Regions from separate parts of the Mesorhizobium sp. Cs1321R2N1 genome, predicted to be linked through region 3. Evidence: predicted binding sites of a transcription regulator. Region 3 holds the regulator's gene; each other region holds the start of a gene.
The links. The regulator PhoB, encoded in region 3, activates phosphate uptake and scavenging genes when phosphate is short. The targets are predictions, from matches to a motif close to TGTCATNNANCTGTCAT.

Region 1 (6,242 bases), on a different contig from region 3:
TGGTTTTGGCATCGTCAAGATGGGCCTGCCGCCCTTCATCATCACGCTGGCGACCCTGACGTCGCTGCGCGGCATTGGCCTTTTGATGACCAACGGCAATTCGATTTCGATCAACAATGATGCCTTCCAGGAATTCTCGCGCAACTCCTTCCTCGGCGTTCCCAATCTATTCTGGATGGTCCTGCTGGTCGGCATACCCGCCTATGTATTCCTGCATCACAGCCGCTGGGGCCGGTACCTTTTCTCGGTCGGGTCGAACGCCGAGGCCTCGCGCCTGTCCGGCGTCAATGTCCAGCGCACCATCTTCATGGCCTACACGCTGTCGGGTCTCTGCGCGGCGTTCGTCGGCGTGCTCTTGGCTTCGCGCATCGGCATCGGCAATCCGACCCAGGCCGAAGGCTGGGAACTGCAGGCGATCGCCTCGTCGGTGATCGGCGGCACCTCGCTGTTCGGCGCGGTCGGCTCGGTCCATGGGCCGCTGCTCGGCGCCTTCATTCTCGCCACCATCAACAACGGCGCCAACCTGCTCAACGTCAACGCCTTCTGGCAGCGTGTCATCACCGGCGTGCTGATCATCGTCATCGTCTATTTCGACGGTCTGCGCCGCCGCGGCGGCAAGTAGTCAACGAACCGAAAATCGATCTCCGGCCCGGTATCAAAACGGGCCGGCGGTTTCGTAAATCCAAAATGGACTGAAACATGAAAGCCGTCGTCTGCCGCTCGCCCGGCGAACTCATTCTGGAAGACCGTCCCACGCCCTCCCAGCCACCTCCCGGCTGGGCACTGGTGGCGGTCAGCCATGTCGGCATCTGCGGCACCGACTATCACATCTTCGAGGGCAAGCACCCGTTCCTCGCCTACCCCCGCATCATGGGCCATGAGGTGTCTGGCACCGTCGTCGAAGTCGGCGAAGGAGCGGGTCTTGCGGTCGGCGAACCGGTCATCATCAACCCGTATCTCTCCTGCCGCAAATGCATCGCCTGCCGGCACGGCAAGCCCAATTGCTGTGTCAGAATCGAGGTGCTCGGCGTGCATCGCGACGGCGCCATGTGCGAACAGATCCTGGTGCCGGCGCAGAACCTTTATCCCACAAACGGGCTGTCGCTCGCCGACGCCGCCGCCGTCGAATTCCTGGCCATCGGCGCGCATGCGGTGCGCCGCGCGCGTTCCGAGCCCGGCGCGCGCACGCTGGTCATCGGCGCCGGCCCGATCGGGCTTGGCACCGCCATCTTCGCACGCATTGCCGGGCTCGAGGTGACACTTCTCGACATGAGCACCGAAAGACTGGTCTTCGCGGCGAGTGAGCTCGGCTTTTCGATTCTCGACGGCTCGCAAGCACCCGTGTCCGATCTGGTGCGTGATGCGACCGACGGCGAAGGCTTCGACGTGGTCTTCGACGCCACCGGAAACACCCGGTCGGTGCGATCGGCCTTCGCCCATGTCGCGCATGGCGGCACATTGGTGCTGGTCAGCGTCGTCAAGGACGACATCGGCTTTTCCGATCCTGAATTCCACAAGCGCGAAATGACATTGGTAGGCAGCCGCAATGCGTTGCGCGCCGACTTCGATCATGTCGCCGCCTCGATCCGCAATGGTGCCGTGCCGCTGGCCAAGCTCGTCACCCACCGCACCACGCTGGCCGATACGCCAGGGGATCTCGCACGCTGGGCACACGAGAAGTCGGGCCTGATAAAGGCCGTGATCGAGATCGGATAGCCAGGGCGCTATAGCGCCGAGAGCTTCAGCTCCACACGCTCGGCCGGAAAACGCGATTCGGAAAACTGGATTGGCTGGCCGTCGGGCGTGACGTTGACCGCCACTGTCACCAGCACGATGGCGCCCGGCTGCAGATCGAGATCGGCGAGATCGGCGGCGTCCGCATGGCGCGCGGACAGCACGGTCGATTGCCTGAGATAGTCGTCGATACCGAAACGAGCGAGCGACGCGGTGATCGAACCGGTTTGCGCCATCGCCTTGTCGATGCCGGCAAAGCGCTTCGCCTCGAACCATGCGGCAGCGCGCGACACCGGCCGTCCGTCGGCCTCGCCGCGCGTTTCCAGCCGGATTACCTCGGCACCCCGGGCAAGGCCAAGCCCCTCGGCAACGCGCTGGCTGGCAGGCTCGACCGAGAAAGCAAGCAGCACGATGTGCCGTTCCGAGGTCTGCCCCTGCAGCCCCGCAGAGAAGCGCGTGCGCGCGCCGATCGGATAGGACAGCCGCTTGCGCGACAAGACGAACGTGCCGCGCCCCTGTTCGGCCCGCAATACGCCCTCCTGTACGAGGGCCGATATGGCGCTGCGCACGGTGTGACGGTTGACGCCATAACGCTCCGCCAGCGCGACCTCGGGCGGCAGCGCGGCATTTTCGGCGAAATCGCCAATGGCAATCGCTTGCAGGATCCTGTCGGCGATCTGGCGCCAAAGTGAGACGCCGCTGCGCCGCTCGATGGTATCGGCCGCTTGCCCGGTCATGTTTTTGCCTCCCGGCCTGTCACGCACCCGTCATGGACTCGCGCTAGGTAATATGTATAATTTGTATAGTTGTCTATATCAATAGACAAATTTAACGAAGAGGAAAGTTGGCGATGCGAGGACAGGAAGCCCGCGACCAGGCCGAGCGCAAGGCTGCCATGGCCACCTTGGCGCAATCGAGCGGCGACGACATCGCGCGGCTCTGGAACGAGGCCGGCCTGCCTTCGCAAGCCGAGCTGCTGCGCGGCCCCGAGACCGGCCTGGTCACGCTGCGTGGCCGCATCGGCGGCGGCGGCGCGCCCTTCAATGTGGGGGAGGCGACCGTCACGCGTGCCACCGTCCGGCTGCCATCCGGGCAGGTCGGCCATTGCTACGCGCTTGGCCGCGACAAGCAGAAGGCGAAGCTGGCAGCCATCGCCGACGCGCTCTGGCAGGATCCTGCCCACCGCACCGAGGTCGAGACCAGGCTCATTGCGCCCTTGCGCTCGGCTCTGACCACTGCCCACGAGAAACGCCGCGCCGAGACGGCGGCGACGAAAGTGGATTTCTTCACCATGGTTCGCGGAGAAGATTGATGGATATCGCGGCACAATCGATCGAGGGCGGTTTCGCCGATCCGGTCTTCAACGCCCAGACCGTGTTTCGGGCCGTCATGGATGCCATGGCGCGGCCGGGCAGCGTCCAGCCCTTGCCGACCTTGGCCCGCCCGCCGGCGCCGCTTTCGGCAACCTCGGGCGCTATAGCCCTGGCGCTGTGCGACAACGACACGCCGCTCTGGCTCGACCCGGCCCTGCATGCCTCCGCGGCGATCGGCTCCTGGCTTGGCTTCCACACCGGTGCGCCGCTGGCCAACACGCCGGCCGACGCGCACTTCGCCTTCATTGCCACACCGGCCGAGATGATGGCGCTCGACGGTTTTTCGCAGGGCACGCAGGATTATCCCGACCGATCGACGACGCTGATCCTGCAGGTCGGGGACCTCGCTTCAGGGTCCCCGCTGTTGCTCGAAGGCCCCGGCATCGAAACCAGCGCCGCGATCGCGCCGGCGCAGATGCCGCGTCACTTCGTCGAGCAGTGGAAGCAAAACAACAAGCGCTTTCCGCGCGGCGTCGACATCATCCTCGCCACATCGGACGGCATAGCCTGCCTGCCGCGCACGACGCGCATCAAGACGATGGAGGCTTGAAGATGTATGTCGCGGTAAAAGGTGGCGAAGCCGCAATTGCCAACGCTCACAGCCTGCTTGCCGACCGCCGGCGTGGCGACCGGTCGGTGCCGGCGCTGCGCCTCGACCAGATCGTCGAACAGCTGGCGCTCGGCGTCGACAGGGTGATGAGCGAAGGCTCGCTCTATGACCGTGAGCTGGCGGCACTCGCCATCGCCCAGGCGCGCGGCGACATGATCGAGGCGATCTTTCTGGTGCGCGCCTATCGCACGACATTGCCGCGCTTCGGTTACACCAGCCCGATCGACACCAGCGCGATGCTGGTCGAACGGCGCGTCTCGGCGACCTACAAGGATCTGCCTGGCGGCCAGCTGCTTGGTCCGACCTTCGACTATACGCACCGCCTGCTCGACCCGGAGCTTGCCGCCGGCGCAGGCGTCGCCGAACCGGTGCAGCGCGCCGGCCAGGCCGAGCCCATGCCGCGTGTCTCGGCCATCCTCGCCCGCGAAGGCCTGATCGAACCCGATGGCGACATGCCGCAGGACCATGTTCCCGGCGACATCACCCGCGAACCGCTGGAATTCCCGATGGCACGTGACATCCGCCTGCAGGCGCTATCGCGCGGCGACGAGGGTTTTCTGCTGGCGCTCGGCTATTCAACGCAGCGCGGCTATGCCCGCAACCATCCGTTCGTCGGCGAGATCCGCATCGGCGAGGTCGAGCTGGAACTCGACGTTCCCGAACTGCCGTTCGCGGTGCCGCTCGGCACGGTGCGCGTCACCGAATGCCAGATGGTCAACCAGTTCAAGGGCTCGGCCAAGGCGCCGCCGCAATTCACCCGCGGCTACGGTCTCGTCTTCGGCCAGAGCGAGCGCAAGGCGATGGCCATGGCGCTCTGCGACCGGGCGCTGCGCGCCTCCGAACTCGGTGAGGACGTCGTTGCCGCCGCGCAGGACGAGGAGTTCGTCATCTCGCACTCGGACAATGTCCAGGCCACCGGCTTCGTCGAGCACCTGAAGCTACCGCACTATGTCGATTTCCAGGCCGAGCTCGACCTCGTGCGCCGTATGCGCGCCGAATATGAGGCCCGCGAAAATCCAGCAAAGGCGGAAGAAAAGAAGGAGGCAGCGGAATGACCGCGCAATCCACCGACATCGCCACCTACAACTTCGCCTATCTCGACGAGCAGACAAAGCGGATGATCCGCCGCGCGATCCTCAAGGGCATCGCCATTCCCGGCTACCAGGTGCCGTTCGCCTCGCGCGAAATGCCGATGCCTTATGGCTGGGGCACCGGCGGCGTCCAGGTTACCGCCTCGATCATCGGCCCCGACGACGTGCTGAAGGTCATCGACCAGGGTGCCGACGACACCACCAATGCCGTATCGATCCGCGCCTTCTTCAAGAAAGTAGCCAATGTCGCGGTGACCACCGATACCGCCACCGCCCGCATCATCCAGACCCGCCACCGCATTCCGGAGCATCCGCTCACCGCCGGCCAGGTGCTGGTCTACCAGGTGCCGATCCCCGAACCGCTGCGCTTCCTCGAGCCGCGCGAGACCGAAACGCGGAAAATGCATGCGCTGGAGGAATACGGCCTCATGCATGTGAAGCTCTATGAGGACATCGCCAAGCACGGCCGCATCGCCACCACCTATGCCTATCCGGTCAAGGTCGAGGGCCGCTATGTGATGGACCCGTCGCCGACGCCGAAATTCGACAATCCCAAGATGCACCGCTCGCCGGCCTTGCAGCTGTTCGGCGCCGGCCGCGAAAAGCGCATCTACGCGGTGCCGCCCTTCACCGATGTGGTGAGCCTCGACTTCGAGGATCATCCGTTCGAGGTGCAGACTTTCGACCAGCCCTGCGCGCTGTGCGCGGCCGAGAATGTCTATCTCGACGAGGTCATCCTCGACGACCATGGCGGCCACATGTTCGTCTGCTCGGACACCGATTACTGCGGGAAGCGGCGTGAAGAGGGCCATCGCGGTCACCTTGCTCCCGAAACCCATCTTGCCCCAGAAAACTTGGAGCCGGCGCAATGACCGACGAACCGCTGCTGCGCGTCTCGGCGCTCTCCAAGTTCTACGGTTCGCGGGTCGGCTGCGACAACGTCAGCTTCGACCTGTGGCCGGGCGAAGTCCTGGCTGTCGTCGGTGAATCCGGTTCCGGCAAGACGACGCTGCTCAACTGCCTGTCGACGCGGCTGCTGCCCTCCTCCGGCACCGCCAGCTACCGCATGCGCGACGGCCAGTTTCGCGAGCTCTACCGCATGAGCGAGGCCGAGCGCCGTTTCCTGATGCGCACCGACTGGGGCTTTGTCCACCAGAACCCGGCTGATGGCCTGCGCATGACCGTGTCTGCCGGCGCCAATGTCGGCGAGCGTCTGATGGCGGTCGGCGACCGCCATTACGGCAAGATCCGCGCCACGGCGGTCGACTGGCTGTCGCGCGTCGAGATCGAGGAAGACCGCATCGACGACGAACCCCGCGCCTTTTCCGGCGGCATGCGCCAGCGCCTGCAGATCGCCCGCAATCTCGTCACCGGGCCACGGCTGGTGTTCATGGATGAGCCGACCGGCGGCCTCGACGTTTCCGTGCAGGCGCG
Region 2 (6,242 bases), on a different contig from region 3:
CTATCAGGTGCGCGACCAACTGCCGACCTTTCGCGCCCATAACGAACAGGCGATGGCGCATGCGGCGATCGCCTATGGCAAGGCCAATTTCCGCCGTCGCTTCATGGCCGCGACCTCTTCGATCGGCCCCGGCGCGCTGAACATGGTGACGTCGGCAGCACTTGCCCATGTAAACAGGTTGCCCGTCCTGTTTTTGCCGGGCGATGTCTTCGCCAACCGCATTCCCGACCCCGTGCTGCAGCAGGCCGAGGATTTTTCCGACGGCACGGCGACGGTCAACGACTGCTTCCGGTCGGTGTCGCGCTATTTCGACCGCATCACGCGGCCGGAACAGATTATCCCGGCGCTCAATCGCGCCATGCAGGTGCTGACCGACCCGGCCGATTGCGGCCCGGTGACGCTGTCGCTCTGCCAGGATGTACAGGCCGAGGCCTATGACTATCCCGAGAGCTTCTTTGCCGAGCGAGTGTGGCGCCAGCGGCGGCCGCGTCCGGACCGCGGCGAACTGGCGGCCGCCGTCGCGGCACTCAAGGGCGCCAGGAAGCCATTGATCATTGCCGGCGGCGGTGTTCTCTATTCGCAGGCTTCCGATGAACTGGCCAAATTCGCGCAAGGCGCGGGCATTCCGGTCTGCGAGACGCAAGGCGGCAAGTCCTCGCTGCCGGACGGTCACAAGCTCAACATGGCGGCGGTTGGCGTCACCGGCACCTCGGCCGCCAACCGGCTGGCGGAAGAGGCCGATGTGGTGCTTGCCATCGGCACGCGGCTGCAGGATTTCACCACCGGCTCGTGGGCGCTGTTCAAGAATTCGGGCAAGACCATCATCGGGCTCAACGTGCAGCCTTTCGATGCCGGCAAACACCGGGCGCTGCCGCTGGTCGCCGACGCGGCCGAAGGCCTCGCCGAACTCGCCGCCGCGCTGCAAGGCTGGAAGGCGCCTGCCGCCTGGACCGACAATGCGGCCACCGGCAAGAAAGCCTGGCAGGCCGACGCGGCCAAGGTGACGGCCTCGACCAACGCCGCTTTCCCCTCCGATGCGCAGGTGATCGGCGCCGTGCAGCGCGCCATGGGCTCCGGCGTGACGCTGCTGCACGCGGCAGGCGGCCTTCCCGGCGAATTGCACAAGCTCTGGCAAGCGGGCGCGCCCGGCTCCTACCATGCCGAATACGGCTTCTCGACCATGGGCTACGAGATCGCCGGCGGGCTCGGCACCAAGATGGCCAAGTCCGACGAAGAGGTCGTCGTCATGATCGGCGACGGCTCCTATCTGATGCTCAACTCCGAGATCGCGACCTCGGTGATGCTTGGCCTCAAGCTCACCATCGTGCTGCTCGACAACAGGGGTTTTGGCTGCATCAACCGGCTGCAGATGGCGACCGGCGGCGCCAACTTCAACAATCTCCTGAAAGACTCGCGCCACGATATTTTGCCCGACATCGACTTTGCCGCGCACGCGGCGAGCATGGGGGCGATTGCCGAGAAGGTGCCGTCCATCGCCGAGCTGGAAAACGCGCTGCAGAAGGCCAAGAAGAACAACCGCACCACCGTGCTGGTCATCGACACCGATCCGCTGGTTTCCACCGATGCCGGCGGCCATTGGTGGGACGTGGCGGTGCCGGAAGTGTCGGCGCGCAGCCAGGTGAACGCGGCGCGCAAGGCCTATGATGAGAAACGGCAGATGCAGACCATCGGCGATTGATGTCGGCGCCGAGGTTCCTCCCTTCTCCAGGGAGAAGGTGCCGGCAGGCGGATGAGGGGCGACGCCAACGAACAAGAAATGAACTGTTTTTAGCACCGGAGTGACGACTTGAAAGCCAAACTGGGCATGTCCCCCATTGCATGGTGGAACGACGATCTTGCCGAACTCAGCGATGACGTGTCGCTGGAGGAATGCTTGCGCCAATCGCGCTCGGCCGGCTTCACCGGCATGGAGATGGGCCGCCGCTTCCCCAACGATCCCGCTATCATGCTGCCGATCCTGAAGGCCGCCGACGTGACGCTCTGCGGCGGCTGGTTCTCGGGCACGCTGGTGGACGAGGAGATGGCTGCCAACAAGAACCGCATCCAGCCGATGATCGACCTGTTCAAGGCGGTCGACGCGCCTTGCATCGTCTATGGCGAGGTCGGCCGCTCGATCCAGGGCGACCGCTCCAAGCCGCTCGCCACCAAGCCGAAGCTCACCAGTGACGAGATGAAAGCCTACGCGCGGCGCCTGACGGAATTCGGAGAATGGTGTGCCGACCAAGGCATGCCGCTGTCCTATCACCATCACATGGCGGCTGTGGTCGAGACCGAGCCGGAGCTCGATGCCTTCATGCGCCATTCCGGCGAAGGCATCCCGCTGCTGCTCGATGCCGGACACCTCGCGTTTGCCGGCGGCGACGTGCTGCGCGCAATCGACAACCACCATAAGCGCATCAGCCATGTCCATGTGAAGGACGTGCGCATGGATGTGATCGACAAGCTCGACCGTACGAAGCAGTCCTTCCTCGACGCCGTGGCGCTCGGCGCCTTCACCGTGCCGGGCGACGGTTCGCTCGATTTTGGCGCCATCGTGCAGCGCTTCGCCGATTATGGCTATGAAGGCTGGTTCGTGGTCGAGGCTGAGCAGGATCCCAGGAAGAACCCGCCGCTCAAGATGGCACAGGTCGGCTACAAGGAGCTGATGCGGGTGATGACGGATGCCGGCTACACCGTCGAGACACAAGGCTTTCCGAGTGCCTGAAGGCTGGATTCACGGTGACGCGCGGTCTATCTGAGGACAGATTGCTGAGTTACGGATGGCGCGATGAAAGATTATGAACACCCGTTCTTCCGCCCGCTTTGGCGGCGCGTCGCCGTCGTCGCGGTCTGCCTGATCTGGTCGGTGATCGAATTCGCGTCCGGCACACCGTTCTGGGGCGTGATCGCGCTCGGTTTCGCCGGCTACGGCGCCTGGCAGTTTTTTTATCTCTACAAGCCGGCTGAAGAAAAAGAGGCCGAGCCCGAACCGAAGGAGTGAACTGGTCGCGTAGGCGATTAGCTTGCAGCGCCTCGGCCAATCTGAGGCGTCTGCGATGATCCTTTTGAACAACCGGTGAAATCGTCGGCCTGGACAAGCTGCAACCCGTCAAGCCACTGGAACAGGAGAGACAAAATGTCCAAACTGCTCGTCAAAGCCGACAAGGGCCATGGCCGCGTCGCGCATGTGACGCCGAAAAGCGCCGGCTGGACTTATGTCGGTTTCGACCTGTATCGGCTGAAACCAGGCGAAAGCGCCTCGGGAAAGACGGACGACCGTGAGGTCTGCCTGGTGTTCGTGACCGGCAAGGGTACCGCGACAGCCGCCGGCAAGGATCTCGGCCTGCTCGGCGAGCGCATGTCGCCTTTCGAGGGCAAGCCGTGGTCCGTCTACGTGCCGCAGGGATCGGACTGGTCGGTGACGGCCGATACCGAGCTGGAACTTGGCGTGTGCTCGGCGCCCGGCCTTGGCGGCGGCCTGCCGGTCCGGGTGATCGGACCGGACGATCTCGGCCAGGAGGTGCGGGGCAAGGGCACCAACACGCGTTATGTCACCAACATCCTGCCGGAAGGCCAGCCCGCCGACTCATTGCTGGTGGTCGAGGTCATCACGCCCGGCGGCCACACGTCGAGCTACCCGCCGCACAAGCACGACCAGGACAACCTGCCCGCTGAATCCTATCTCGAGGAGACCTACTACCACCGCCTCAACCCGCCGCAGGGCTTTGCCTTCCAGCGCGTCTATACCGACGCCGACAAGGATGGCCGGCGCGCGCTGGACGAAGCCATGGCGATCGAGGACGGCGACGTGGTGCTGGTGCCCAGGGGCTATCATCCCTGTGCCGCCTGCCACGGCTATGACCTCTATTATCTCAATGTGATGGCCGGGCCGAAGCGGACGTGGAAATTCCACAATGCGCCCGAGCACGAATGGTTGATGAAGGCCTGACCGCTCTGCGGTTCCGGCTGAACCTATTGGTCCAGCTTGGAAGAATCGTCGGCTAACGACCCTGAGGCTCGATTTGCCTTCGAAAACCCTTCAAAGCTTCGTCAATCCGTCATGGAAATCACCTATGGCAACGGTTCTAGTACACGTCGCCCAAAAGTGCGTAGCGGTTTTGGGACGACGACATGCACCAAATGAAGATTTAAAGCGCGTCGCACCCTCACTTCAAACGCGGCGCGCTTTAACGAGGACTTCCCATGCGTTATGCCATTTATTTCACTCCCCGGCAGGACGAGCCGCTGGCGCGAATCGCCGCCAACTGGCTGGGCCGCGACCCGTTTGGTGCCGCGACCAGGCCTGTTGAGGCCGTTGCCGAGCTGTCGGCGGCGGAAGTGGCCTTCCACACCGCTTCGGCGCGCCGCTATGGTTTCCACGCCACGCTGAAAGCGCCCTTCTACCTGGCTGCCACAGAGACCGAGGCTTCGCTGCGCGCGGCGCTCGACCGTTTTGCCGAAGCAACGCCGGTCGTGACGGTCCCGCACCTTGTCGTCAGCCAGATCGACGGCTTCTTCGCGCTTGTGCCGGATGGTCCGCTGCCTCCGCTCAACCGCTTCGCCGACGACGTCGTGCGCGATTTCGACCGGTTTCGCGCTCCGTTGAGCGAGGCCGAGATCGAGCGGCGCAGTCCGGATTCGCTGAAGCCGGCCGAGTTTCGCAATCTCTGCCAATGGGGTTACCCCTATGTCTTCGACACCTTCCGCTTCCACATGACCCTGTCCGGCCGGGCCGGACCGCAGGAAAGCCCTCGTCTGCGCGCGGCGATCGACAGCCTTTTCGCCGATGTGTTGCGCCAGCCCGTGCTGGTGGATGCGCTGACGTTGTTTGTCGAACCCGAACCCGGTGCGCCGTTCATGGCGCTTTCCCAGCACGCGCTCGGACGCCGCCCGGCCCGGAAAATCGCCTGAACGAACCCGACTGCAAGAACCAAGGACTACCCGCAATGACCGTCGAAACTGTTCTTTCCAACGCCCGCATCGTTCTTGCCGACGAGATCGTCGAAGGTTCGCTGGTGCTGCGCGACGGCTTTATCGCCGGCATCGATGCTGGCACTGGCCGCATCGGCGAGGACATGGGCGGCGACTATATCATTCCCGGGCTGGTCGAACTCCACACCGATCATCTCGAAGGCCATTACGCGCCGCGCCCGAAAGTGCGCTGGAACCCGATCGCGGCGGTGCTTGCCCATGACGCGCAGGTCGCGACCGCCGGCATTACCACCGTGCTCGACGCGCTCCGCGTCGGCATGGACGAAGACGCCGACCTGACATTGGACGACATCCGCAAGCTGGCCGATGCGATCGAGGACAGCGTTGCGCAGGATCGTCTGCGGGCCGATCACTTCCTGCATCTTCGCTGCGAGGTTTCAGCGCCGGATTGCCTCAACGCATTCGCCAATTTCGACGGCGACGAGCGGGTCAGGCTGGCATCGCTGATGGACCATGCGCCGGGCCAGCGCCAGTTCGTCAATCTGGAAACCTATGCCTACTACTACCAGCGCAAGCTGAAACTCTCGGATCGCGACTTCCAGAAATTCTGCGAGAAGCGGATGGACGAATCGGCACGCAACTCCGGACCGAACCGCGTCTTCATCGCCGCCGCCTGCCAGGAGCGCGGCATCGTGCTCGCCAGCCACGACGACGCCACGTCGGCCCATGTCGACGAGGCCATCGAGCAGGGTGTGCGGGTGGCCGAGTTCCCGACCACCGAGGAAGCGGCGCGGGCCTCGAAGGCCGCCGGGCTCGGCGTGCTGATGGGCGCGCCCAATGTCATGCGCGGCGCCTCGCACTCGGGCAATGTTTCGGCCCGCACCTTGGCCAGCGACGGTCTGCTCGACATCCTGTCCTCCGATTACATCCCCTTCAGCCTGATCCAGTCGGCCTTCTTCCTCGGTGACATGGTCGAAGGCATTTCGCTGCCGCAGGCCGTCGCCATGGTTTCGAAGAACCCGGCGCAGGCCGTCGGCCTTGACGACCGCGGTGTCGTCGAGCAGGGACGCCGCGCCGATCTGGTGCGCGTGCGCGTCGACGATCATGTTCCGGTCGTACGCACCGTCTGGCGGCAGGGACGCCGGGTGGCATGATGGTGTCGGCCTCGATCGAGCGCGAACTGTCCGCCGAAACCTTTCCGATCCGTCACGGCGTCTTTGTCGCTGTCGTGGGCCCGAGCGGTGCCGGCAAGGACACGGTGATCGGCTATGCCAAGGCGCTTTTCGCCGACGAGACGCAGCTGGAGTTCG
Region 3 (6,242 bases):
ACATTCTTGATCTTGCCGCTGTCGATGGCTTCCTTCAGCACTTCCATCGAGCCCGAGAACAGGAAGTCGGCATTCGGATCGGCACCCGAGCCCTTGATGAAGACGTAATTGCCTTCAGGCTTCACCTTGAACACCTCGCGGGCCTGCATGCGGCCGACTTCCTTGTTGTCGAAGGTCAGGTAGAAGACGTCCTTGTTCTCGATCAGGCGGTCATAGCCGACGACCGGAATGCCCTCGTCGAGCGCCTTCTGCACCGCCGGGCCGATGGCCGAAGCATCCTGCGCCAGGATGATCAGCGAATTGGCGCCCTGCGAAATCAGGCTTTCGACATCGGTCAGCTGCTTGCCGGGATTGGACTGCGCATCGGCGGAAATGTACTTGTCGCCCGCGGCCTCGATCGCCTTCTTCATGGCGGCCTCGTCGGTCTTCCAGCGCTCTTCCTGGAAATTCGACCACGAAACGCCGATGACCTTGTCCTTCGCCTGCGCCACCGACGCCAGCGTCAGCGACATGGCGACACCCGCCAGGATGGCGACTGTGAATCTCGTCATGATATATCCTCCCTGCGCCGCGTATGGCGCGACCAAACTGGCCCGAAGGCCGGCACAAAGGCTCCATTTTTTCGAGCCTCGAAAAAACACTGGTCCATCGTCGGAACACTGTCAACATCGATTCTGATGGATTTTGAGGTGCCGTGTACCTTTTTTCGGGTCCCGCAATAAATAAATGACAGCTCCTGCCGCTTCTGCCAGTATTCGACCCGTTGCCGGAGATGTTCGAAGGGGTGTCAAGAACCGCGGCGACGGGAGGATGTGGTAAACATGTCGGTCGGAATCCGCCACGACGATCTGCGCCGGCGCAACCGCGCCATGGTGATTGCAGCCGTGCGTCAGGGTGGTCAGCCCTCGCGCACCGAGATCGCCGCCACCACCGGCCTCAGCCACTCGACCATATCGGCGATATCAGCCGACCTGATCGGCGAGGGTATCCTGACCGAAGGCAAGCCGAACGAGGCCGGCTCATTGAAACGCGGCCGGCCGCAGGTTGGCCTTGGCCTCAACCCCGAGGCCGCGGCTGTGATGACCGTGGTGCTGTCGCTGAATTTCCTGTCCGTCGCCGTCATCGATTATGCCGGCCAGGTGGTCGCCGAGGAACAGCGCCGGCTGGACACGCTGACCATGTCGCGCGAGGCGCTGATCGGCGAATGCACGGCAATAGTGCGGCGGCGCCTCGAGGACCCCGATCTCGACGTCCGCAGTATTGCCCGCATCGCGCTGGCGATCCAGGGCATCACTGACACCGAGGCGCGTGCGATGCTGTGGTCGCCGATCACGCCGCAGACGGACATTCCCTTCGCCGACATACTTGAAGCCGAGTTCGGCATCCCCGCCACCATGGAGAACGACTGCAACATGATGGCGGTGGCGCTGCGCTGGCGCGACCCCGAACGCTACCGCGACGACTTCATCGCCATCCTGCTCTCGCACGGCATCGGCATGGGCCTGGTGCTGAAGGGCGAGCTGTTCACCGGCACGCATTCATCGGGAGGCGAGTTCGGCCACATGATCCATCGCCCGGGAGGCGCGCTCTGCCGCTGCGGGCGGCGCGGCTGCGTCGAGGCCTATGCCGGCAACTACGCCATCTGGCGCAACGCCAGGCAGCTTGGCGAGGACGCCGAACCGGTCGCAGATGTCAGCGATGCGCAGATGCGGACACTCGCCGCGACGGCAAGGGAGAAAGACGGACCGGAGCGCGAAGCCTATCGCAAGGCCGGCGAGGCGCTGGGCTATGGACTGGGCAGCCTGTTCGCGCTGATCGATCCCGCACCCGTCGCCATGGTCGGCGTCAGCGCCGCCGCCTTCGACCTGATCGAGCCGGCCTTGCGCGAGGCCATCGCCCAGACCGCCGGCGGCCAGCATTCGGAATCGATTTCCTTCGACACCGAGCCGAACGAGCTGCCGCTCATCCGCGAAGGTTGCGCTATGCGCGCATTGACCTTCGTGGACCAGGAGATTTTCGCGCCGGGCGTGCTGGCGAAGCCCGGCGTTCCGGGCAAGAATGTAGCCTGATTTCAGTCTTCGCGGATCGCGTAGCCAGCGCCGCGAATGGTGCGGATCACGTCCGGCATACGGCCATTGTTAACCGCCTTGCGCAGCCGGCCGACATGCACGTCCACGGTGCGTTCATCGATATAGATCGTCTCGCCCCAGACATTGTCGAGCAACTGGCTGCGCGAGAACACGCGGCCGGGATGGCGCATCATGAATTCCAGCAGGCGAAACTCGGTCGGCCCGAGCCGGATCTCGCTCTTCTTGCGATAGACCCGGTGCGATTCCCGGTCGAGCACGATGTCGCCGACCTTGAGCACGCTGGACAGCACTTCCGGCTTGGCGCGGCGCAGCAGCGCCTTGACCCGGGCCATGAATTCCGGTGTCGAGAACGGCTTGACCAGATAGTCGTCGGCACCGGTCGAGAGGCCGCGCACGCGGTCGCTCTCCTCGCCGCGCGCCGTCAGCATGATGATCGGCAGCCTCTCGGTCTCGGGCCGCATTCGCAGGCGCCGACAGAGTTCGATGCCGGAAACCGCCGGCACCATCCAGTCGAGCACCAGGAGGTCGGGCACGTTCTCCTGGAGGCGGATCTCGGCTTCGTCGCCGCGTGTCACCACCTCGACCTGGTAGCCTTCCGATTCCAGATTGTAGCGGAGGAGCACGCCGAGCGGCTCCTCGTCCTCCACCACCATGATGCGTGGCGCGATCATCGATTGATCATCCCTGCCGTCAAGCCGCCGGCACCGACATCGCCGTCTCGTCCTGCTTCGGACGGTTGGCGGGCAGTTGCGTGCCGGTCAGCACATAATATGCATTCTCGGCAATGTTGGTCACGTGGTCGCCGATGCGTTCGAGATTCTTGGCGCAGAACAAAAGATGCGTGCAAGCCGTGATGTTGCGCGGGTCTTCCATCATGTAGGTCAGGAGTTCGCGGAACACCGATGTGTATTTGACATCGATGCGTTCGTCGTCATTCCTGAGCTTGGCGAGTGCGGCGGCATCGCCGGCCGCATATTCCTCGACCACGCCCTGCACCTGGATCAGCACCAGCTGCGCCATGGAGTCGATCGAATGCGACAGGTCGCGTGGCGTGGCGGAGAGGCCGACGGAGCCGACGCGCTTGGCAATGTTCTTGGCAAGGTCGCCGATGCGCTCGAGATCGCCCGCCATCCGGATCGAGCCGACGACATGACGCAGATCGTCGGCCATCGGCTGACGCTTGGCGATGAGGGTGATGGCTCGGTCGTCGAGCTCGCGCTGGCGCGCGTCCATGATGGCGTCGTCGGAGACGACGCGCTGTGCCAGCGCGTTGTCGGAATTCAGCAGCGCCTTGGTGGCGCCGCCGACCATCGTGCCGGCGAGATCGCCCATGTCGCTGATCAGCCTGCTGATCTGTCCGAGATCCTCGTCGAAGGCTGCGACTGTATGTTCGGCCATGATCCTGGTCCTCGTATGCGTGATATCAGCCGAAGCGGCCGGTGATGTAGTCCTGCGTGCGCTTCTCGCGAGGCGACGTGAAGATCTTCTCGGTCTTGTCGAATTCGACCAGTTCGCCCAGATACATGAAAGCCGTCTGGCGTGACACGCGCGCCGCCTGCTGCATATTGTGGGTGACGATGACGATCGTGTAGTCGGCCTGCAACTCGTCGATCAGTTCCTCGATCTTGGCGGTCGACAGCGGATCGAGCGCCGAGGCCGGCTCGTCGAGCAGGATGACCTCCGGCTTCACCGCCACGGTGCGGGCGATGCAAAGACGCTGCTGCTGGCCGCCCGACAGGCTGAGGCCGCTGGCGTTCAGCTTGTCCTTGACCTCGGTCCACAATGCGGCGCGCTTCAGCGCCTGCTCGACACGGCCGTCCATCTCGGCCTTGCTGATCTTCTCATAGAGCCTGACACCGAAAGCGATGTTCTCATAGATCGACATCGGGAACGGCGTCGGCTTCTGGAACACCATGCCGATCTTGGTCCGCAGCAGGTTGAGATCCTGCGAACGGTCGAGAACGTTCTGGCCGTCGAGCAGCACCTGGCCCTCGGCGGTCTGCTTGGGGTAGAGTTCGTAGATGCGGTTGAAGACGCGCAGCAGCGTCGACTTTCCGCAACCCGACGGTCCGATGAAGGCCGTCACGCTGCGCTCGGGCAGCGACAACGTGATGTCCTTCAGCGCCTTCGACTGGCCGTAGTAGAAATTGAGGTTCTTGACCTCGATCTTCGCCTTGGCGGCTGCCTCGGTGGCAATCGTCATGTCTGGAGACAACATCTGGCTCATTTGTCCTCTCTGCGTCCGGTCAGGCTGCGCGCAAAGATGCTGAGCGCGAGAACCGTCAATGTGATTATGAGTGCGCCGGTCCAGGCCAGTTGCTGCCATTCCTCATAGGGGCTGAGAGCGAACTGGAAGATGGTGACCGGCAGGCTGGCCATCGGCGCGTTGAGATTGCTCGACCAGAACTGGTTGTTGAGCGCGGTGAAGAGCAGCGGCGCCGTCTCGCCGGAGATGCGGGCGATCGACAGCAATATGCCGGTGACGATGCCGGAAAGTGCTGCACGATAAGCCACTGATTTGATGACCACCCAGCGCGGCGCGCCGATCGCGGTGCCGGCTTCGCGCAAGGCGTTCGGCACCAGGTTGAGCATGTCCTCGGTGGTGCGCACGACCACGGGGATGACCAGGATGGCCAGCGCGACGGCGCCGGCGATCGCCGAGAAATGCCCCATCGGCCGCACCATCAATTCGTAGACAAACAGGCCAATGATGATCGACGGCGCCGATAGCAGAATGTCGTTGATGAAGCGCACCACGGTGGTGAGTTTCGAGAAGCGGCCGTATTCGGCCATGTAGGTGCCGGCCAGAACACCGATTGGCGTGCCGACGATAACGGCGATGACCGTCATCACCACGCTGCCATAGATAGCGTTCAGCAGGCCGCCGGCATCGCCGGGGGGCGGCGTCATCTGCGTAAACACATCAAGGGAGAGCCCGGCTGCGCCTTTGTAGACCAATGCGCCGAGGATCAGTGCCAGCCAGGCAAGCCCGATGCCCGCGGCGGCGACGCACAGCGTCATCATCACCGAGTTTCTGGTCTTGCGGCGGCTGTGAAGCGACGAGGCTGTCGACATCGGTCAGGCTCCGGTGCGGGCGTCGATGCGCATCAGCATGTAGCGTGCGATGGCAAGGATGAGGAAAGTGATGACGAACAGGATCAGGCCAAGCGCTACCAGCGAGGACGTATAGAGGTCGCCGACGGCTTCGGTGAATTCATTGGCGATGGTCGCGGAGATTGTCGTTGCCGGCGCGAACAGCGAGGTCGAGATGCGGTGCGCATTACCGATCACGAAGGTCACCGCCATGGTTTCGCCGAGCGCGCGGCCAAGGCCAAGCATGACGCCGCCCATGATGCCGATGCGGGTGTAAGGGATGACGACGCGACGTGTCACTTCCCAGGTCGTGCAGCCAATGCCGTAGGCGGACTCCTTCAGCACCGGCGGCACCGTGTCGAACACGTCCTTGGTGATCGAGGTGATGAAGGGCAGCACCATGATGGCGAGGATCAGCGACGAGGTCAGCAGGCCGATGCCGTAGGGCGGACCGGCAAACAGGCTGCCAAGACCGGGAACGCCATGGAAAACGCTGATGATGAAGGGCTGCACCGTCGTCTGCAGGAACGGCGCCAGGACGAACAGGCCCCAGATGCCGTAGATGATCGAAGGAATGCCGGCCAGCAGTTCCACCGCCATGCCGATTGGGCGCCGAAGCGGGCGCGGGCAAAGCTCGGTGAGAAAAATGGCAATGCCGATGCCGAGCGGCACGGCGATCAGGATGGCGATGGCCGATGTGACAATGGTGCCATAGATAGGCGCCAGGGCGCCGAATTTCTCCGTCACCGGGTTCCAGCTCTCGCTGGTCAGAAACGAGAAGCCGAAGGTCGACAGTGCCTGCCAGGAACCGGCAAACAACGAGATGGCGACGCCGCCAAGCAACACCAGCACGAGAATGGCGGCGGCGCGGGTCAGCCCATGGAAGATCGAATCTGTTAACGCGAAGCGTCTGACGATGGCGTCGCGCGAGCCCTTAATGGCTGGCAAGGCTTCCTGGACAGCACTCATGTCAAGCTCGGCTCTTTGTGTTGAGAAAAAGGAGCGCCGCGTGAAGCGGCGCTCCTTCGGGTGATGTTACTCGCCAGCGTAGACCGGCTT

Region 1: a site for PhoB is predicted at 2,489-2,505, ahead of phnF (phosphonate metabolism transcriptional regulator PhnF). Genes of this name have one in related genera too.
Region 2: a site for PhoB is predicted at 4,046-4,062, ahead of O7A61_RS23020 (DUF1045 domain-containing protein). Genes of this name have one in related genera too.

Annotation. Positions count from the first base shown of each region.
Region 1 is NZ_JAPYKP010000072.1:12,151-18,392, reverse strand. It holds gene O7A61_RS18680 (ABC transporter permease) at 1-622, shown strand, start outside; gene O7A61_RS18675 (zinc-binding alcohol dehydrogenase family protein) at 700-1,716, shown strand; gene phnF (phosphonate metabolism transcriptional regulator PhnF) at 1,725-2,471, opposite strand; gene phnG (phosphonate C-P lyase system protein PhnG) at 2,585-3,046, shown strand; gene phnH (phosphonate C-P lyase system protein PhnH) at 3,046-3,657, shown strand; gene O7A61_RS18655 (carbon-phosphorus lyase complex subunit PhnI) at 3,660-4,772, shown strand; gene O7A61_RS18650 (alpha-D-ribose 1-methylphosphonate 5-phosphate C-P-lyase PhnJ) at 4,769-5,680, shown strand; gene phnK (phosphonate C-P lyase system protein PhnK) at 5,677-6,242, shown strand, end outside.
Region 2 is NZ_JAPYKP010000109.1:7,988-14,229, reverse strand. It holds gene iolD (3D-(3,5/4)-trihydroxycyclohexane-1,2-dione acylhydrolase (decyclizing)) at 1-1,699, shown strand, start outside; gene iolE (myo-inosose-2 dehydratase) at 1,808-2,725, shown strand; gene O7A61_RS23030 (hypothetical protein) at 2,789-3,001, shown strand; gene iolB (5-deoxy-glucuronate isomerase) at 3,137-3,949, shown strand; gene O7A61_RS23020 (DUF1045 domain-containing protein) at 4,204-4,911, shown strand; gene O7A61_RS23015 (alpha-D-ribose 1-methylphosphonate 5-triphosphate diphosphatase) at 4,947-6,086, shown strand; gene phnN (phosphonate metabolism protein/1,5-bisphosphokinase (PRPP-forming) PhnN) at 6,083-6,242, shown strand, end outside.
Region 3 is NZ_JAPYKP010000024.1:52,358-58,599, reverse strand. It holds partial or broken gene O7A61_RS09570 (substrate-binding domain-containing protein) at 1-551, opposite strand, end outside; gene O7A61_RS09565 (ROK family protein) at 822-2,069, shown strand; gene phoB (phosphate regulon transcriptional regulator PhoB) at 2,072-2,761, opposite strand; gene phoU (phosphate signaling complex protein PhoU) at 2,781-3,488, opposite strand; gene pstB (phosphate ABC transporter ATP-binding protein PstB) at 3,514-4,317, opposite strand; gene pstA (phosphate ABC transporter permease PstA) at 4,314-5,165, opposite strand; gene pstC (phosphate ABC transporter permease subunit PstC) at 5,169-6,152, opposite strand; gene pstS (phosphate ABC transporter substrate-binding protein PstS) at 6,219-6,242, opposite strand, start outside.